3 regions of the Streptomyces sp. Y309 genome follow, and region 3 is predicted to be linked to each of the others. Evidence: riboswitches for the same ligand, from Rfam matches in the RefSeq annotation. Region 3 holds a riboswitch; each other region holds the start of a gene.

Region 1 (5,721 bases), 1.1 Mb from region 3:
GGAGTGGAGCCGGTGGCGGGCGGGGCGGTGCGCTTCGGCGGTGCGGCGGGACGTTGTGGGCGCCGGTGTGGGACAGCCCGCGCCCGCGCAGCCGGTCGCCACCTCCGCGCAGCCGGTCGCCACTCCCGCGCAGCCGGTCGTCACTCCCGCGCAGCCGGTCGGCACCCCCGCCCAGCCCGTCGGCGCCGCCCCCGCCGAAGGCGTCGTCCAGTGACCGGCGTCTGGGTCCGCGCGCGGGCCTTCGAGCCCGCCGTGCAGCTCCTCTTCGTCAACCAGTTCAGCATCAACCTCGGCTTCTACATGCTGATGCCGTACCTCGCGGCCCACCTCTCCGGCCAACTCGGGCTCGCCGCCTGGGCGGTGGGCCTGGTGCTCGGCGTACGCAACCTCTCCCAGCAGGGCATGTTCCTGGTCGGCGGCGCGCTCGCCGACCGGCTCGGGTACAAGCCGATGATCGTGGCCGGCTGCGCCCTGCGCACCGGCGGCTTCGCGGCGCTCGCCTTCGCGCAGACGCTGCCGGTGCTGATAGCGGCGTCGGCGGCGACCGGGCTCGCGGGGGCGCTGTTCAACCCGGCGGTACGCGCGTACGTCGCCGCCGAGGCGGGCACGCCGGAGCGCCGCGTGGAGGCGTTTGCGCTGTTCAACGTCTTCTACCAGACCGGCATCCTGGTCGGCCCGCTCGTCGGACTCGCCCTGACCGGCGTGGACTTCAAGCTCACCTGCGCGGTGGCGGCGGTGCTGTTCGCCGTCCTTTCGGTGGTGCAGGTGCTGCGGCTGCCGGGGCGGCGGAGCGGGGACGCGGACGCGGCCGCGGGGGACAACGGCGGCGCGGGGCGCGGGCAGTGGCGGGCGGTGTTCGGCAACCGGCCGTTCTGGCTGTTCTCGCTCGCGATGACCGGGTCGTACGTCCTGTCGTTCCAGGTGTACCTCGCGCTGCCGCTGGAGGTGGAGCGGCTGCTTGGCGGGGGTACGGCGACGACGGCCGCGACCAGCGCGCTGTTCGTGGTGTCGGGAATCGTCGCGCTCGTCGGGCAGTTGCGGATCACCGACTGGTGCAAGCGGACGTGGACGCGGGAGCAGTGTCTGGTCGCCGGGCTCGGCCTGATGGGTGCCGCGTTCCTGCCGCCCGCGCTGGGCGGGCCGGGGTACGCGGGCGTCGCGGCGCTGCTGCTGTGTGCGGCGGCGCTGGCGGCCGCGAACGCGGTGCTGTACCCGTTCGAGATGGACACCGTCGTCTCGCTCGCGGGCGAGCGGTGGGTGGCCACGCACTACGGCCTCTACAACACGGTGTGCGGCGTCGGCATCACCGTGGGGAACCTCGCGATGGGCGCGCTGCTCGACGTGGGGGAGAGCCGGGGGCTGCCCGCGGTGCCGTGGCTGGCGCTCGCCGCCCTCGGCGCGGGCTGCGCGGTGGCGCTGCGCTCGCTGAGCAGATCGGGACGGCTCGCGACGCCGGTGCCTGTGCTGGGGGGTGGGGCGGGGTGACGTACGCGGCGCCGGTTGCCTGGGCACGGTGACGTACGCGGCCGCCTGACCGCATCCGGTCGGTGCCCCGGCGCGTGGGCGGCGGGTCCGCTCGCGCCCGGGGCGCCGGCCGACCGGTCCGCGCGGCCCGACGCACCCGGGCGCGGCCGGGCCCGCCCGTCGCTCACCCGGTCGGCCCACATCAGGTCGCCCCGAGGCCCCGCTGCGGGAAGCCTGGGTGGGCCGACGCGGCACGGATGCGGCGGGACCGCGGCCGGGCCGCGGCGGGAATGGAGCGGTGGTGGTTGCTGTGCGTGGTGGGGGGCAGGGCGCTGCGCGCGGCGACGGAAACCCGGACAGCGAGCCGCGCCCCCTGGCGCGAGACCTCCCGCGCGAGGGCACCCACGTCCTCCGTGAGCGCGACCTCCCCCGCGAGCACCCCCACGTGGCCCGCGAGCGCACCCTCCCCCGCGAGCGCGCCCTCGTCCGTGCTCTGCCCCCGCTCCTCCTCGTCGCCGGCATCTGCTTCGACATGGTCACGCCGCCCGAGTTCACCGCGTCCCCGTTGTTCGCCGCCGCTCCCCTGATCACCGCCCCGTTCTTCCGGCTTCGCACCACCGTGGCGGTCGCTGCCGCGTCCTGCGCCGCCGTGCTCGGGCTGTGGCTGTCCCACCACGTCGGAGGCTCCGGCGTCCATGTCGTCACCGAGTTCCTGACCATGCTGACCGTCGGCATCCTGGCCGTCGTCATCAACCGCGTGGTGCGCCGCGGCGACGCCCGCCTCGCCTCCGCGCGCTCCATCGCCGAGGCGACCCAGCGCGCCGTGCTGCCGCAGCCCGACGCCCGCATCGGCGGACTCGACGTCGCCGCGCGGTACGAGGCCGCGCAGGCCGACGCCTTCATCGGCGGGGATCTGTACGCGGTGCAGAACACCCCGCACGGCGTGCGGCTCGTCGTCGGTGACGTACGGGGAAAGGGGATGGGCGCGGTGGCCGCCGTCGCCGTCGTGATCGGTGCCTTCCGGGAGGCCGCCGAGCAGGAGGCCACGCTGGAGGCGGTGGCGGAGCGCCTGGAGCGGGCCCTCGCGCGGGAGGGCATGCGGCGCGACGGGCTCGACGCCTTCGAGGGGTTCACCACGGCCGTCCTCGCGGAGATCCCGCGCGGCGACCACGGCATCGTACGGATCATCAACCGCGGCCACCCCGAACCGCTGCTGCTCCGGGCCGACGGGCGGCTGTGCGTGCTCACGCCGTCCGAGCCCGCGCTGCCGCTCGGCATGGGCGAGCTCGGCCGCTGGCCGGACCGCGTCGACGAGACCCCGTTCCCGCCCGGGACCACGCTGCTGCTGTACACGGACGGGCTCTCGGAGGCCCGGAACGAGCACGGCGAGTTCTACGACCCCGCCACCCGCCTCGGCGGCCGGATCTTCCCCGGACCCAGCGGCACCGACGCGCTCCTCGCCACCCTCGTGGACGAGGTCCGCCGGCACACCGGGGGCGGCGCCACGGACGACCTGGCACTGCTCGCCGTACGCCGCCCCGTCACGCCGTGTGACTGAACCGCACCCCTCCGCACAGCAGCTGACGCCATGTCAGTCAGCTGTGAAGGTCCACAACGCCGCGGTGCGTCAAGAATCGCGCTCAACTCGCCCTGTTCCAGCCGCTGATGTCCCTTGTGTTCGTGACGTAAGCGTTAACGATCAACCGGAACGGCTTGGAATACGGCCCCGCCGTCTATTAACGTTCGATAACGCAGCGCGGTCGTCCCAGCCGACACTCGAGTCGGCTCCGTGCGCACACGCCTAATCCCGCAAGGGAGCCGGGGAACCACCAACTTGGGGTGAATCGGTCATCTCTCGTACGGAAGTCTCGTACGCGGAGAGATGCCCGTAGGAGACCTTCCTGCTCCGAACCCGTCAGCTAACCCGGTAGGCGAGAAGGAAGGAAAGGAGTGCGCCCCCGTGGCGTCCAACCGGCCTGCCCCCGAAGCGCTCTACGTACCGAACGACTCCGCCGAAGGACCTGACGGTTCCCCCGGGTTCGCCGCGTACGCCCCCCAGGAGCCGTGGGAGGAGTGGAACCCCACCGCGGAGTCCGTCCGCCCGGTGCGAGGCCGGCACCGTGTCCACAAGAAGGGCGGCGGCGGGCTCGCGCGCAGCTCCACCGTCCTCGGCGTCGGCGTCATCGCGGCCGTGGGCGCGGGCGGCATCGCCACCGCGCAGGGCGGCAAGCCGCCGGTCTCCATCGCCATGCCGGACATGTCGGCGGTCACGGACAAGCTGCCGGAGGCCGAGTCCCTGCCGGGCGTGGGCGCGCTGATATCCGACGAATCCGACTCCGGCTCCGGCGAGAGCGCCACCACGACCGCCGCGGCCGCCGCCCCGCTCAGCTCCGCCGGCGTCACCACCGCCGACGCCGAGCAGGGCACCACCGGCGCGGGCGAGGCGCTGCGCGCCCGCATCATGCAGCAGGCCGAGAACCAGCAGAACCAGGCGGACGACGCCGTCCGCAAGGCGGCCGAGGACGCCGCCGTGAAGAAGGCGGCCGCGCAGGCCAAGGCCCAGCAGGACAAGGCCACGGCGGCAGCCAAGGCCAAGGCCGCCGAGGAGAAGCGCAAGAAGGAGGAGGCGGCCCGCAAGAAGGCCGAGGCGGAGCGCCTCGCCAAGCTCGCCAAGAGCTTCTCGCTGCCCACCTCCTCGTACACCCTCACCTCGCACTTCGGCGACGCCGGCTCCATGTGGTCCTCCGGCCAGCACACCGGCCTGGACTTCGCCGCCCCCACCGGCACGCCGCTCAAGGCCGTGCACACCGGCACCATCAAGGAGGCCGGCTGGGCGGGGGCGTACGGCTACCGCACCATCCTCGAACTCGAGGACGGCACGGAGATCTGGTACGCCCACCAGTCCTCGGTGAGCGTCAGCGCCGGCCAGAAGGTCACCACGGGCGACGTCATCGGCCGCGTCGGCGCGACCGGCAACGTGACGGGACCGCACCTCCACATGGAGGTGCACACGAGTGGCGGCGCCAACATCGACCCGCTGGCGTGGCTGCAGGGCAAGGGCCTCAACCCGTAGGACGCGCAAGGTCCCGCACGGGCCACGGGCCCGCAAGGTCCCGCCCCACCGGCCGCGGCTCACCCCACCGACTCCGGCGGTCCTGGCGACAACCCCCCGACGTCAGGGCTGCCGGAATTCCTTCTTCCGTGCGGGCGTTGAGTTCTGTATGACCACTCTTCGCCCGCTGGGCTCCTCCGACCTCGAAGTCTTCCCGCTCGCGCTCGGCGGCAACGTCTTCGGCTGGACCGCCGACGAGACCCAGTCCTTCGCCGTCCTCGACGCCTACACCGCCGCCGGCGGCAACTTCGTCGACACCGCCGACGTGTACTCGGCGTGGGTGCCCGGCAACAAGGGCGGCGAGTCCGAGACGGTCCTCGGCCGCTGGCTCGCCGCGCGCGGCAACCGCTCCGACGTCGTCATCGCCACGAAGGTCGGCGCCCACCCCGACTACAAGGGCCTCTCCGCGAGCACCATCAAGTCCGCCGCCGAGGAGTCCCTGCGCCGCCTCGGCACCGACTACATAGACCTGTACTACACGCACTACGACGACCCGTCCGTGCCGGTCGAGGAGTTCGTCACCGCTCTCGACGACCTGGTGCGCTCCGGCAAGGTCCGGGCGATCGCCGCCTCCAACATCACCGCCGAACGCCTCCAGGAGTCCCTCGACTTCTCCGACCGCGAGGGCCTCGTGCGGTACGTGGCGCTGCAGCCGCACTACAACCTCGTCTCACGCGACACCTACGAGGGCCCGCTCCAGGAGGTCGCCTCCCGCTCCGGCCTCGCGACCATCCCCTACTACGCGCTCGCCTCCGGCTTCCTGACGGGCAAGTACCGCCCGGGCACCGAGGTCGACAGCGCGCGGGCCGGCAAGGCCGGCGAGTACCTGGCCACCGAGCGCGGGCAGCGCGTCCTCGCCGCCCTTGACGAGATCGCCGAGGCCCGCGGCGCCCAGCACGCGACGGTGGCCCTCGCCTGGCTCGCCGCCCAGCCGACGGTGGCCGCGCCGCTGGCCTCCGCGCGCACGGTGGAACAGCTTCCGGCGCTGCTCGCGGCGGCCGACCTGGAGCTGACGGACGCCGAACTGGCGCGCCTCACGGCGGCGTCGGCGTGAGCCGGACGGGCTGAGCCGGGCCGGGCTTCAGGTGCGGTAGGGGTTGTACGAGGGATACGCGGGGGCGCCGGGGGTTCCTGGTGAGCCGGGT
Region 2 (5,721 bases), 1.4 Mb from region 3:
GGCGCTGCACGGAGCGGGCCTCGGCGCGCTGTTCGCGGGCGCGCTGGACGGCGAGGGAGCGGTCGGTGGGTTCGAGGTCGAGTTCGAGGCGTACGACGCCGTCCTCGAAGCTGCGCTGCTGCTGATAGCCGGCGTCCGTGAAGACCTTCACCATCTTGGTGTTGGCGGGCAGGACCTCGGCGGCGAAGCGGCGGATGCCGCGTTCACGAGCGACGGCCGCGATGTGTTCGAGCAGCGCGGAGGCGACGCCGCGGCCTTGGTGGGCGTCCTGGACGAGGAAGGCGACCTCGGCCTCGTCCGCGGGCGCCGAGGCGGGGCGGCCCTGGGCGTCGATGCGGTCGTAGCGCACGGTGGCGATGAACTCGCCGCCCACGGTGACCGCGAGGCCCACGCGGTCGACGTGGTCGTGGTGGGTGAAGCGGTGGACGTCCTTGGCGGACAGGCGGGGGTACGGCGCGAAGAAGCGGTAGTACTTCGACTCGTCCGAGACCTGCTCGAAGAAGCTGACCAGGCGGTCGGCGTCTGCGGCTGTGATGGGCCTGATCCGGGCCGTTCCCCCGTCGCGCAGCACCACGTCGGCCTCCCAGTGGGAGGGGTAGGGGTGCCGGTCCGGCGGGGTCTGCATGGGGCCAGGGTACGGGTCGCGGCGCCGCCTGGGCCGGGGCAATGTGGGAGGGGTCGCACGGCGATCGGGCGCGGGACGTCCGTCCGCCGTGCGACCCTACGATCGTCCGCAGGCAGGCGTCCGCAGGCGGGCCCCTGCGATCGTCTGCAGGCAGCCCATGCGATCGTCTGGAGACGGCCCTGCGATCGTCCGACGGGAGCACCCGGGTCGGCATGAGATAGTGGTCTAGACAAGTGTGAGACACCTGGAAGGGCAGCAACACATGGCTGAGCGCCGCGTCAACGTCGGCTGGGCCGAGGGCCTCCACGCCCGGCCCGCCTCCATCTTCGTCCGTGCGGCCACGGCCGCGGGCGTCCCCGTGACGATCGCCAAGGCCGGCGGCAACCCGGTCAACGCCGCCTCGATGCTCGCGGTGCTCGGTCTGGGTGCGCAGGGCGGCGAGGAGATCGTGCTCGCTTCGGACGCCGAGGGTGCGGACGTCGCCCTCGACCGTCTGGCGAAGCTGGTCGCCGAGGGGCTCGAGGAGCTTCCCGAGACTGTGTGATCGGTGACGGTGCTCCGCACTCGGAGAACACCGCCCGCATAAACGTGAAGGGCCCGCCCATAATCCAGGGCGGGCCCTTTGCGTATCCGACGCATACCCGGCGTATATCCGGCGCATATCCGGCGCATATCCGGCCCGCAGCCGAGGACTGCATATCCGGGGACGGAATTCGGGCAGCAAAAGGCTATTGCTCGCGAGCGCGTCCTTCTTTGTATACGGCGCCGCCGTTAATTCCGGGCGCTCACCGTGTTTACGGCATGTTGCGAATCCCTCACCCGCCCGGCGCGGGAGCCGACTCGCGGCCGGTGCGCGGCGGCCGCGCGTTCGGTGTGCAGCATCGTGAGCGCGCGGGCCCGCTCCGCGTCGCCGCGGGCGACGGCGTCGACGACGGCGGCCCGCTCGGCCCAGGTCTCCGCGGGCGCGGCCTGCGGCTCGGTGACGTACATCCAGGCGATCTTGTGCCGCAGCTGGGTGAGCAGGGTGATCAGGCCGGGGCTGGCGGAGGCCTGGGTGAGCGTCTCGTGGAACCAGCCGTCGAGCGAGCGCAGGTCTTCGGCGCCGCCGCGCCGGGAGCGCTCCTGGCCGAGCCGGACGAGGCCGCGCAGGACCTTCAGGTGGGCGTCGGTGCGGCGCTGTGCGGCGCGCGCGGCGGCCAGCGGCTCCAGGAGCGCGCGGATCTCGAGGAGGTCGGCGGCGTCCTGCTCGGAGGGCTCGGCGACGCACGCGCCGGCGTGCCTGCGGGTGACGACGAAGCCCTCGGCCTCCAGGGTGCGCAGGGCCTCGCGCACGGGCACGCGGGAGACTCCGTAGCGGCGCGCGAGCAGTTCCTCGGTGAGGCGCGTGCCGCGTTCGTAGACACCGGAGACGATGTCGTCCCGGATGGCTGTGCATACCGAGTGCGCGGGAATGCGCATGACGGACCTCCGCTTTAATGCCCGCGAAACGCGTCGGTCGGCGCGTCGGCCGACGCGTCGAATGGCGCTCCTGCAACGACTCCATGGACTCCGTGCGGAACCCATGGACTCCCTCTGGACCCTGTCGACATGGACTCTATTGCAAGGGGCCGCATTTTCCGACGGGGGGCCGGAATCCATGGATATCTTTTGGCCAAAAAGGCATGCATACGCGGAAAACCCCGGCTCGGGTGAGCCGGGGCTTTCGTGAAGCCGGGGTTCTGGCCGCGGAGGTCCTGACCTCGGGACTCCGTGGCGTCAGTCGCTTCGGTCGCTTCAGACGTTGACGCCGTGCGAGCGCAGGTACGCCACGGGGTCGATGTCCGAGCCGTAGTCGGGGCCGGTGCGGGCCTCGAAGTGCAGGTGCGGGCCGCTGGAGTTGCCGGTCGAGCCGGAGAGGCCGATCTGCTGGCCGGGGGTGACCGTCTGGCCGACCGTGACGCTCAGGGACGACATGTGGCCATACTGCGTGTACGTGCCGTCGTTGTGGCGGATCACGACGTTGTTGCCGTAGGCGCCGCCCCAGCCGGCCTCGACGACGGTGCCGGCGGCGACGGCCTGGACCTGGGTGCCGGACGCGGCGTGGAAGTCGACGCCGGTGTGGCTGCCGGAGGACCACATGGCGCCGCCGGTCTTGTAGCCGGTGGAGACATAGCTGCCGGCGATCGGCGCGACGTACGAGCCCAGGCGCTTGCGCTCGGCCTCGCGGGCGGCGCGCTCCTTGGCCTCGCGCTCCTTCTCGGCCTTCGCCCGCGCCTCGGCCTTGGCCTTCGCCTCGGCCTTCCGCTTGGCCTCGGCGGCCTTGCGCTTGGCCTCCGCGGCCTTGGCCTTCGCCTCGGCTTCAGCCTTCGCCTTGGCGGCGGCTTCGTCGGCGGCCTGCTTCTGGGCGGCGGCCTGGGCGTCGATCTCGTCGGCCAGGGAGTCGCCGATGGAGATGGACTGGGTGAGGCCGGTGTGCGCGTAGTCGGCGGAGGAGCCTTCGGCGGCGAGCGCCGGGGCGGCCAGGCCCGAGATGACGCCGGTGGTGGTGAGCGCGGCGACGCCCGCGGCACTGGCGGTCGTACGCGTCAGGCGGCTCGGACGGCGATGCTTGCCGGTGGGGCGGGTGAACGCCATGAAGCGGCTGATCCTTTCCTTCCTTCTCGCCTACCGGGTTAGCTGACGGGTTCGGAGCAGGAAGGTCTCCTACGGGCTCCTCGCCTCGCGGCAAGGGGTCCGATTCACCCCAGGGACGTGTGGGTCCCCGGCTCCCCTGGCTCGCGCCGTACGGGGACTCGGCGATGACTGTCCGGTGCCGCGGACGCGGCGTGGTGCCTGACGGACAGCCGGACCGACGCTAAACGCCTCATCTTTCAATCGACAAACGGATCAGGGCTTTTGTAGCGCACGCCACAGGGCAGACGACCAACCTCCGTGCCAATTCGGACATATGGCGGCATGCAGGGACCCCAGCGGCTTCTTGAGCCACTGGGGTCCTTGTTCGTACGGGGCGTTGGTGACGCTATGTCCAGCTTTGCGCTACAGGTTCACCGCTGCCAGTCCGCAATCAGCCGGTGACCACCGTCACTTCACCGATGCCGAGCGCCTTGACGGGCTCCTCGATCTGTGCGGCGTCACCCACGAGGACCGTCACGAGCCGGTCGTCCGGGAAGGCGTTCACGACGGCCGCGGTGGCCTCCACGGTGCCCGTCTCCGCCAACTGGCGGTACAGGCGCGCCTGGAAGTCGTCCGGCAGGTTCTGCTCGACCTGGTCGGCGAGGGTGGCGGCGACGGCGGCCGCGGTCTCGTACTTCAGCGGAGCGACCCCGACGAGGTTCTGCACGGCGACGTCGCGCTCGGGGTCCGTGAGACCCTCCGCGGCGAGCGTGCGCAGGACCTTCCACAGGTCCTCCAGGGCCGGGCCCGTGTTCGGGGTGTCCACGGAGCCGCTGATGGCGAGCATCGCGGCGCCCGTGCCGTCCGGGGCGGAGCGCAGGACCTGGCTGAAGGCACGCACTCCGTAGGTGTAGCCCTTCTCCTCGCGCAGGACACGGTCCAGGCGGGAGGTGAGGGTGCCGCCCAGGCAGTACGTGCCGAGGACCTGCGCGGCCCACACGCGGTCGTGCCGGTCCGGGCCGACGCGGCCGATGAGGAGCTGTGTCTGTACGGCACCGGGGCGGTCCACGATGACCACGCGGCCCCTGTCGTCGGCGGTCACCGGAGGCATCGGCCGGGGCTCGGCCGCGCCGCCGGTCCAGGCGCCGAGGGTGTCCGCGAGGACGGTGTCCAGGTCGGTGCCGGTGAGGTCGCCGACCACGACGGCGGTGGCCGCGGCGGGGCGGACATGCTTCTCGTAGAAGGCGCGCACGGCCGCGGAGTCGATGGCCGCGACCGTCTCCTCCGTGCCCTGGCGCGGGCGCGACATGCGCGAGGACGCCGGGAAGAGCTGCTTGGAGAGCTCCTTGGCGGCGCGCCGCGCCGGGTTGGCGGTCTCGTGCGGAATCTCGTCCAGGCGGTTGCGTACGAGGCGCTCGACCTCGCTGTCGGCGAAGGCGGGCGCGCGCAGGGCGTCGGCGAGCAGGCCGAGCGCCTTGGGCAGGCGGGAGACGGGCACCTCGAGGGAGACCCGTACGCCCGGGTGGTCCGCGTGCGCGTCGAGCGTGGCGCCGCAGCGGTCCAGCTCGGCGGCGAACTCCTCCGCGGAGTGCTTGTCGGTGCCTTCGGAGAAGGCCCTCGCCATGATCGTGGCCACGCCGTCCAGGCCCTGCGGCTCGGCGTCCAGGGGCGCGTCGAGGTGGATCTCCACGGCGACGAGCTGCTGGCCCGGGCGGTCGCAGCGCAGCACCGTCAGGCCGTTGTCGAGCGCGCCGCGCTCGGGGGCCGGGAAGGCCCAGGGCCTGGCGACGCCCGCCTGGGGCTGCGGGTGGAACTGCATCGTTGCGGCCTCGGTCACTTCGCCGCCTCCTCGTCGTCCTGGTCGTCCTCGGCAGCGCCGGCGGCGTCTTCGGAGCTGATGGGTTCGTACACGAGCACCGCGCGGTTGTCCGGGCGCAGGCGGGCCTTGGCGATCTCCTGGACCTCCTCGGCGGTGATGTCGAGGACGCGCTGGACGGCCGTCAGGGCGAGCTGGGCGTCGCCGAACAGGACGGCGAAGCGGCACAGTTCGTCGGCGCGGCCCGCGACCGTGCCGAGACGGTCGAGCCACTCGCGCTCCAACTGTGCCTGGGCGCGCTCCATTTCCTCCGGAGTGGGGCCCTCTTCGGCGAACCGGGCGAGCTCCTCGTCGACGGCTGCCTCGATGACGGGGACCTCCACGTCGCCGGACGTCTTCACGTCCAGCCAGCCGAGGGAGGGCGCGCCCGCGAGCCGCAGCAGGCCGAACCCGGCCGTCACGGCGGTGCGGTCACGGCGTACGAGACGGTTGTACAGGCGCGAGGACTCGCCGCTGCCGAGGACCGTGAGCGCCAGGTCGGCCGCGTCGCACGCGCGCGTGCCGTCCTCCGGGAGGCGGTAGGCGGCCATCAGGGCGCGCGCGGGGACCTCCTCCTCGACGACCTCGCGCAGCTCCTCGCCGATGCGCTCGGGCAGCGAGCCGTCGCGCGGGGGCTGCTTGCCGTCGT
Region 3 (5,721 bases):
AAGACGATCACCGGCGCCGACCTGGTCGACTCGATCTTCCGGGTCCAGGAGGGCGACGCGGTGTTCTCGCCGCGGCTCGCCGGTTTCGTCCTGGACGCCTTCGCGTCGACGGACGCGGCACCGGTCGACGAGGACCTGGACCGCCTGACGCAGCGCGAGCGCGAGGTGCTGCGGCTCATCGCGCGCGGGTATGCGTACAAGGAGATCGCCAAGCAGCTCTACATCTCCGTGAAGACGGTCGAGTCGCATGTGTCGGCGGTCCTGAGGAAGCTCCAGCTCTCGAACCGGCACGAGCTGACGCGGTGGGCGACGGCGCGCAGGCTGGTCTGAGCAGACCGGCCCGACGCACCGGCACGGCGGCGGGCCTGAAGCCGCAGACCACCGCGCTCCGCGCGCCTCACGCCACCCGCACAGCCCCCGAGAACGGCATCTGGCTGATGGGTGCGAGCCGCACCGGTGCGCTCGGGTTCGGGGCGTGGATCATCTGGCCGTCGCCGACGTAGAGGCCGACGTGGCTGATGCCCGAGTAGAAGAACACCAGGTCGCCCGGCTGGAGTTCGGCGCGCGAGACGCGGCGGCCGGTGTCGATCTGGGCGTAGGTCGTGCGCGGCAGGGAGACGCCCGCGGCGCGGTACGCGGCCTGGGTGAGGCCGGAGCAGTCGAAGGCGTTGGGGCCCGTGGCGCCCCACACGTAGGGGCTGCCGAGCGCCTTGTAGGCGTACGAGACGGCCGCCGCGGCGCGGGAGTTGGGTGCCTTCGCCCCGCCGGGCGCGGGGGCGCGGGAGGCGGTCCGTGAGGCCCTGTCGGGGGCATCAGGCGCCCCGCCCTGCCCGCCGTCGTCGGCGGCGGCCACGCGGGCGCGCTCCTCGGCCGTCAGCCGGGCGAGCAGCCGCCTCGCCTCGCCGAGCTTGCCGGTCACGGTCTTCTTGTGCTTCCGCAGGGCCGCCTGGCGGGACTTGAGGTCCGCGAGGGTGTCGTCGGCCTCGGTGTGGAGCTGGTCGAGCTCGCGGAGTTGCTTCCGTACGTCGCTGACGGTGGCCGCCTGGCGGTGGCCCGCGCGGTCGGCGCGACTGGCCCGGTCGAGGAACTCGTCCGGGTCCGAGGAGAGCGCCAACTGCACCGACGGGTCGATGGCGCCCGCGCGGTACTGGGCGGTGGCCAGGGAACCCAGGCCCTGGCGCGCGGAGTTGAGCCGGTCCGTCCGGCGAGCGGCTTCGTCGCGCAGGTCGCCGAGGGCCCGCTCGGCGCCGTCGGCCTTCTCCTTGGCGCCGTTGTACTTCTCGGTGGCGACCTCGGCCTCGCGGTAGAGCTCGTCGACCTTGGCCTTCACCTCGGCGGGGCTGAGCTTGGGCTCCGCGTGTCCGGTGCCTTCGAAGGCGGTCGCGGTGGCGGCCGACGCGAGCGCGAGGGTGGCGGCCGTACGGGCCGTATGGCCGCTGAGCGAGCGCTGCTTGGGCTTGCGGTGCGCTGCCACGGAGGCTCCACGTCCTTCCTTGTGGCCGGGTCCGTCGCCGGTGCCGACCGCGTCGTACGGCCGGTGCGGCACCGGTCCGACGGCGCCCCGCACAGGGGGAGCGGGACACCGCCGGACTTTCTCGGCGGAGGTGGCCGACTGCCGTCCCTGGTCCGGACGACGGTGGGGAGCCGGTCACCTGGCGAGGACGCTAAACCTCACCGTCACCGGTTCGTGACCCGATGTGCGCTAACGACGCATGCGGGGCGACGGCTGAACGAATGCGAGCGACCCGACGCGGCCTCGGCGACCGGTTTCGCGGTGTGCGTGACCGATGTGGCGCTTGTGACCCGCTTGCCTGGTGAGGGGTGATAAGGCCGTCGGCGGGCCGGGGCCGACCCGCCCGGCCGCGGCCGCGGACCGGGAATTAGGCTCCGCCCCATGGACGTACTCATCCATCTCTTCGTCGGCCTGCACATCATCGGCATCGCCTCGCTCCTGGGCGGCTTCCTGACCCAGATGAAGGCGATGGGTGAGGGCACGGCACGGTTCAGCCCCGCGATGCTGCACGGCGCGCTGACCATGCTGGTCACCGGCGTGGCCCTGGTCGGCCTCAACCAGGCCGACGACAACACGGTCAACAACCTCAAGATCGGCATCAAGCTCGCGCTGCTGATCGTGATCCTCGCGCTCGTGTACGTGAAGCGGGACGAGGAGAAGGTCGACAAGGGGATGTTCGGGGCGGTCGGCGGCCTGACCACGGCGAACATTTTCATCGCCGTGCTGTGGACGTGAGCGTCGGACCGCCGACCTGATCGCCGGAAATCGTCGGCCACGCGCGCGTGGGCGTGCTCCCAGCCGCGGTACTTGACCGTGACGACCACCGGGGTATCCGGGCCAGCTCACCCTCCGCAGGTGTGGTGGCGCGCGGTTCGGGGTTTGTGGCGTGGACATCTTCGCGAGGCCCGGGGCGTGCACGCACGTGTGTCGTCCCTCTCCGTAGAGGCGCCGATTCCTGTCGGCCCCTCTACGGAGACAGCGATTACGCCGGCCGCACCACGCTGTGGATCGGCATGTAGTAGATCGACTCGACCCGGACGTTCGCGCCCGGCTTCGGGGCGTGGATCATCTTGCCGTTGCCTATATAGATGCCGACGTGGCTGATGTCGTCGTAGAAGAAGACCAGGTCGCCCGGCTTGGCGCTGGAGGTCGGCACGGTCGTGCCGACCTTCACCTGGTCCCAGGTGGTGCGCGGCAGGGAGATGCCGGCGGTCTTCCAGGCGGCCTGGGTGAGGCCGGAGCAGTCGAAGGAGTCCGGCCCCGTGGCGCCCCACACGTAGGGCTTGCCCATCTGCTTCTCGGCGAAGGCGATGACCTTCTCGGCCTTGGCGGCGTAGCTGCCGTCCGTGGCGCCCGAGCCCGACCCGGAGCCCGACCCCGATCCTGAGCCGGTGTCCGAACCGGAACCGGAACCCGAGCCCGACCCGGACCCCTGGTCCTGCCCCTGCTCCCGTTCCCGCTCGCGCCGCTCCGCGGCCTCCTCCGCCTTCCGCTTGCGCTCCGCCTCGGCCTGCTTGCGCGCCAGCTCGGCGGCCTTGCGCTTGGCGGCCTCTTCCTTCCGCTTCTCGATCGCGGCGAGCCGCGCCTTCTCCTCGGCGGTCAGCTTCGACAGGAGCGAGCGCGCCTTGGTGAGCTTGGTCTGGACGGTCTGCTTGCTCGCCTTCAGGTCGTCGCGCGAGTCGCCGAGCGTCTTCAGGCTCTTCGCGGCCTTCGTGCGCTGCTTGGTCGCGGCGGCCTGCTGCGTCTGGTAGTCGTCGACGGCCTTCTTCTGGCGGCTGGTGAGCCGGTCGGCGAGGTGGTTCTGGTCGAAGAAGCCCTGCGGGTCGTCGGCGAGCATCATGGTGGCGGTCTCGGAGACGCCTCCGGTGCGGTACTGCGCGGCGGCGAAGGAGCCGAGCTCCTGCCGGGCCTCGTTCAGGCTGTCCGTGCGCTTGGCCACGTCGTCCAGGAGCCGGTCGACCTTCTTGCGCTGCTTGTCGGTGCGCTCCTTGGCGGAGTTGTACTTCTGCGTGGCCACTCCGGCCTGGTGGTAGAGGTCGTCGACCTTCTTCTGGACCTCTTCGAGGCTGGGCTTCCCGGGCTCGGCGGGGGCGGACGGCGCGGCGTTCGCGCTCTGCGAGAGCAGGGCCACCGACGTGAGGGCGGCCGTCGTGATGCCGAGGGCCGGGGTCGTGCGTATGAGGGCTGAGCGGCTGCGCGGCTTGCGGTGCGACGCCAAGGCTGGCGACTCCTTCCGTGGACCGCCTACCGGGTTAGCTGTCGGGTTCGGGCGGGTATTTCGGAAGGCTGCCCTACCGTCCCGTACTACGTACGGGACCGATTCACCCCAGGAACATGGTGGGTCCCCGGCTCCGAACGCGTCGGACTCGGCGGAGGCCGCGCGTGCCCGGCGGGGATCGCCGGTGGGGGGACGTGCGGCCCGCGCAGCACGCTAGCCAACTCGTGCGGCGCGAGGGAAGGTTGATGTTCGATATGCCCGATACATTTTCGTGACTTTACGAAGCCCTTGGCGCCGCCCTGACGCGGGCCCGCCCCGGTCGTGGCGCAGCGTGACACTCCGGGCGCGCAGCGCAGGGATGGCCGGAACCTGGGCGGCCTGCCGGAACCCGGGGCGGGTTGTCAGTGGGGCCGCCTAGACTCGGGAGGCGATGAGCAGCCTCTTTGACGACAGCTTCCTGGCGGACCTCAAGCCCTCGCAGGGCCACGAGGAAGAACCCCCGCCGCCGCCCGAGGACAGCGCCCCGGAGCCCATTCCGGACGACCTGTTCCACGGGAAGTTCGACGCGCCCGCACCCCGGGACGGGTACTACAGGGACGGCGCCCCCCGTCCCGCGATCGACCCGGCGGCGCTGCTCGACGGCCTGAACGAGAACCAGCGCGCGGCCGTCGTGCACGCCGGCTCCCCCCTGCTCATCGTCGCCGGCGCGGGCTCCGGCAAGACGCGCGTGCTGACCCACCGCATCGCGTACCTCCTCGCGGAGCGCGGTGTGCACCCCGGCCAGATCCTCGCGATCACCTTCACGAACAAGGCCGCGGGCGAGATGAAGGAGCGCGTCGAGCAGCTCGTCGGCCCGCGCGCGGGCGCGATGTGGGTGTCGACGTTCCACAGCGCCTGCGTGCGCATCCTCCGCCGTGAGTACAAGAAGCTGGGCTTCACGTCCTCCTTCTCGATCTACGACGCCGCCGACTCCAAGCGCCTGATGGCCCTGGTCTGCCGCGACCTCGACCTGGACCCGAAGAAGTTCCCGCCGAAGTCCTTCAGCGCCAAGATCTCGAACCTGAAGAACGAGCTGATCGACGAGGAGGACTTCGCCGCCCAGGCCGCCGACGGCTTCGAGAAGACCCTCGCCGAGGCGTACGCGATGTACCAGTCGCGGCTGCGCGAGGCCAACGCGCTCGACTTCGACGACCTGATCATGACGACGGTCCACCTCCTGCGCGCATTCCCGGACGTCGCCGAGCACTACCGCCGCCGCTTCCGGCACGTGATGGTCGACGAGTACCAGGACACCAACCACGCGCAGTACGCCCTCGTGCGCGAGCTGGTGGGCCCCTCCGGAGAGGACCAGGAGCCGGGCGAGCTGTGCGTCGTGGGCGACGCCGACCAGTCGATCTACGCCTTCCGCGGCGCCACGATCCGCAACATCCTCCAGTTCGAGGAGGACTATCCGGACGCGACGACGATCCTCCTGGAGCAGAACTACCGCTCCACGCAGACGATCCTCACCGCCGCCAACGCCGTCATCGAGCGCAACGAGAGCCGCCGCCCCAAGAACCTGTGGACCAACGCGGGAGCGGGTGCCCGCATCACCGGGTACGTGGCGGACACCGAGCACGACGAGGCCCAGTTCGTCGCCGACGAGATCGACCGCCTCACCGACGCGGGCGAGGCCAAGGCCGGCGACGTGGCGATCTTCTACCGCACGAACGCGCAGTCCCGTGTCTTCGAAGAGATCTTCATCCGCGTAGGCCTGCCCTACAAGGTCGTCGGCGGCGTCCGCTTCTACGAGCGCAAAGAAGTCCGCGACGTCCTCGCGTACTTGCGGGTCCTCGCCAACCCCGAGGACTCCGTCCCGCTGCGCCGCATCCTGAACGTACCGAAGCGGGGCATCGGCGACCGCGCGGAAGCGATGATCGACGCGCTCGCGCAGCGCGAGAAGATCTCCTTCCCGCAGGCGCTGCGCCGCGTCGACGAGGCGTACGGCATG

Evidence for each region. Region 3 has a riboswitch for cyclic di-AMP ahead of AC0KTA_RS14785 (C40 family peptidase). Riboswitches for the same ligand answer to the same signal wherever they lie in the genome.
Region 1: linked by a shared signal. The riboswitch ahead of AC0KTA_RS19790 (M23 family metallopeptidase) and the one ahead of AC0KTA_RS14785 (C40 family peptidase) in region 3 are both predicted to bind cyclic di-AMP.
Region 2: linked by a shared signal. The riboswitch ahead of AC0KTA_RS08955 (M23 family metallopeptidase) and the one ahead of AC0KTA_RS14785 (C40 family peptidase) in region 3 are both predicted to bind cyclic di-AMP.

What each region holds. Positions count from the first base shown of each region.
Region 1 is NZ_CM160048.1:4,880,229-4,885,949, forward strand. Features, by position in the region: gene AC0KTA_RS19775 (PLP-dependent cysteine synthase family protein) at 1-214, shown strand, start outside; gene AC0KTA_RS19780 (MFS transporter) at 211-1,485, shown strand; gene AC0KTA_RS19785 (PP2C family protein-serine/threonine phosphatase) at 1,766-3,022, shown strand; cyclic di-AMP (ydaO/yuaA leader) riboswitch at 3,253-3,413, shown strand; gene AC0KTA_RS19790 (M23 family metallopeptidase) at 3,425-4,537, shown strand; gene AC0KTA_RS19795 (aldo/keto reductase) at 4,686-5,630, shown strand; gene AC0KTA_RS19800 (PrsW family intramembrane metalloprotease) at 5,658-5,721, opposite strand, start outside.
Region 2 is NZ_CM160048.1:2,418,470-2,424,190, forward strand. Features, by position in the region: gene AC0KTA_RS08940 (bifunctional acetate--CoA ligase family protein/GNAT family N-acetyltransferase) at 1-625, opposite strand, end outside; gene AC0KTA_RS08945 (HPr family phosphocarrier protein) at 888-1,169, shown strand; gene AC0KTA_RS08950 (GntR family transcriptional regulator) at 1,397-2,083, opposite strand; gene AC0KTA_RS08955 (M23 family metallopeptidase) at 2,399-3,238, opposite strand; cyclic di-AMP (ydaO/yuaA leader) riboswitch at 3,252-3,412, opposite strand; gene AC0KTA_RS08960 (M16 family metallopeptidase) at 3,669-5,054, opposite strand; gene AC0KTA_RS08965 (M16 family metallopeptidase) at 5,051-5,721, opposite strand, start outside.
Region 3 is NZ_CM160048.1:3,799,497-3,805,217, reverse strand. Features, by position in the region: gene AC0KTA_RS14800 (LuxR C-terminal-related transcriptional regulator) at 1-330, shown strand, start outside; gene AC0KTA_RS14795 (C40 family peptidase) at 398-1,474, opposite strand; gene AC0KTA_RS14790 (hypothetical protein) at 1,895-2,248, shown strand; gene AC0KTA_RS14785 (C40 family peptidase) at 2,496-3,731, opposite strand; cyclic di-AMP (ydaO/yuaA leader) riboswitch at 3,740-3,895, opposite strand; gene AC0KTA_RS14780 (ATP-dependent DNA helicase) at 4,162-5,721, shown strand, end outside.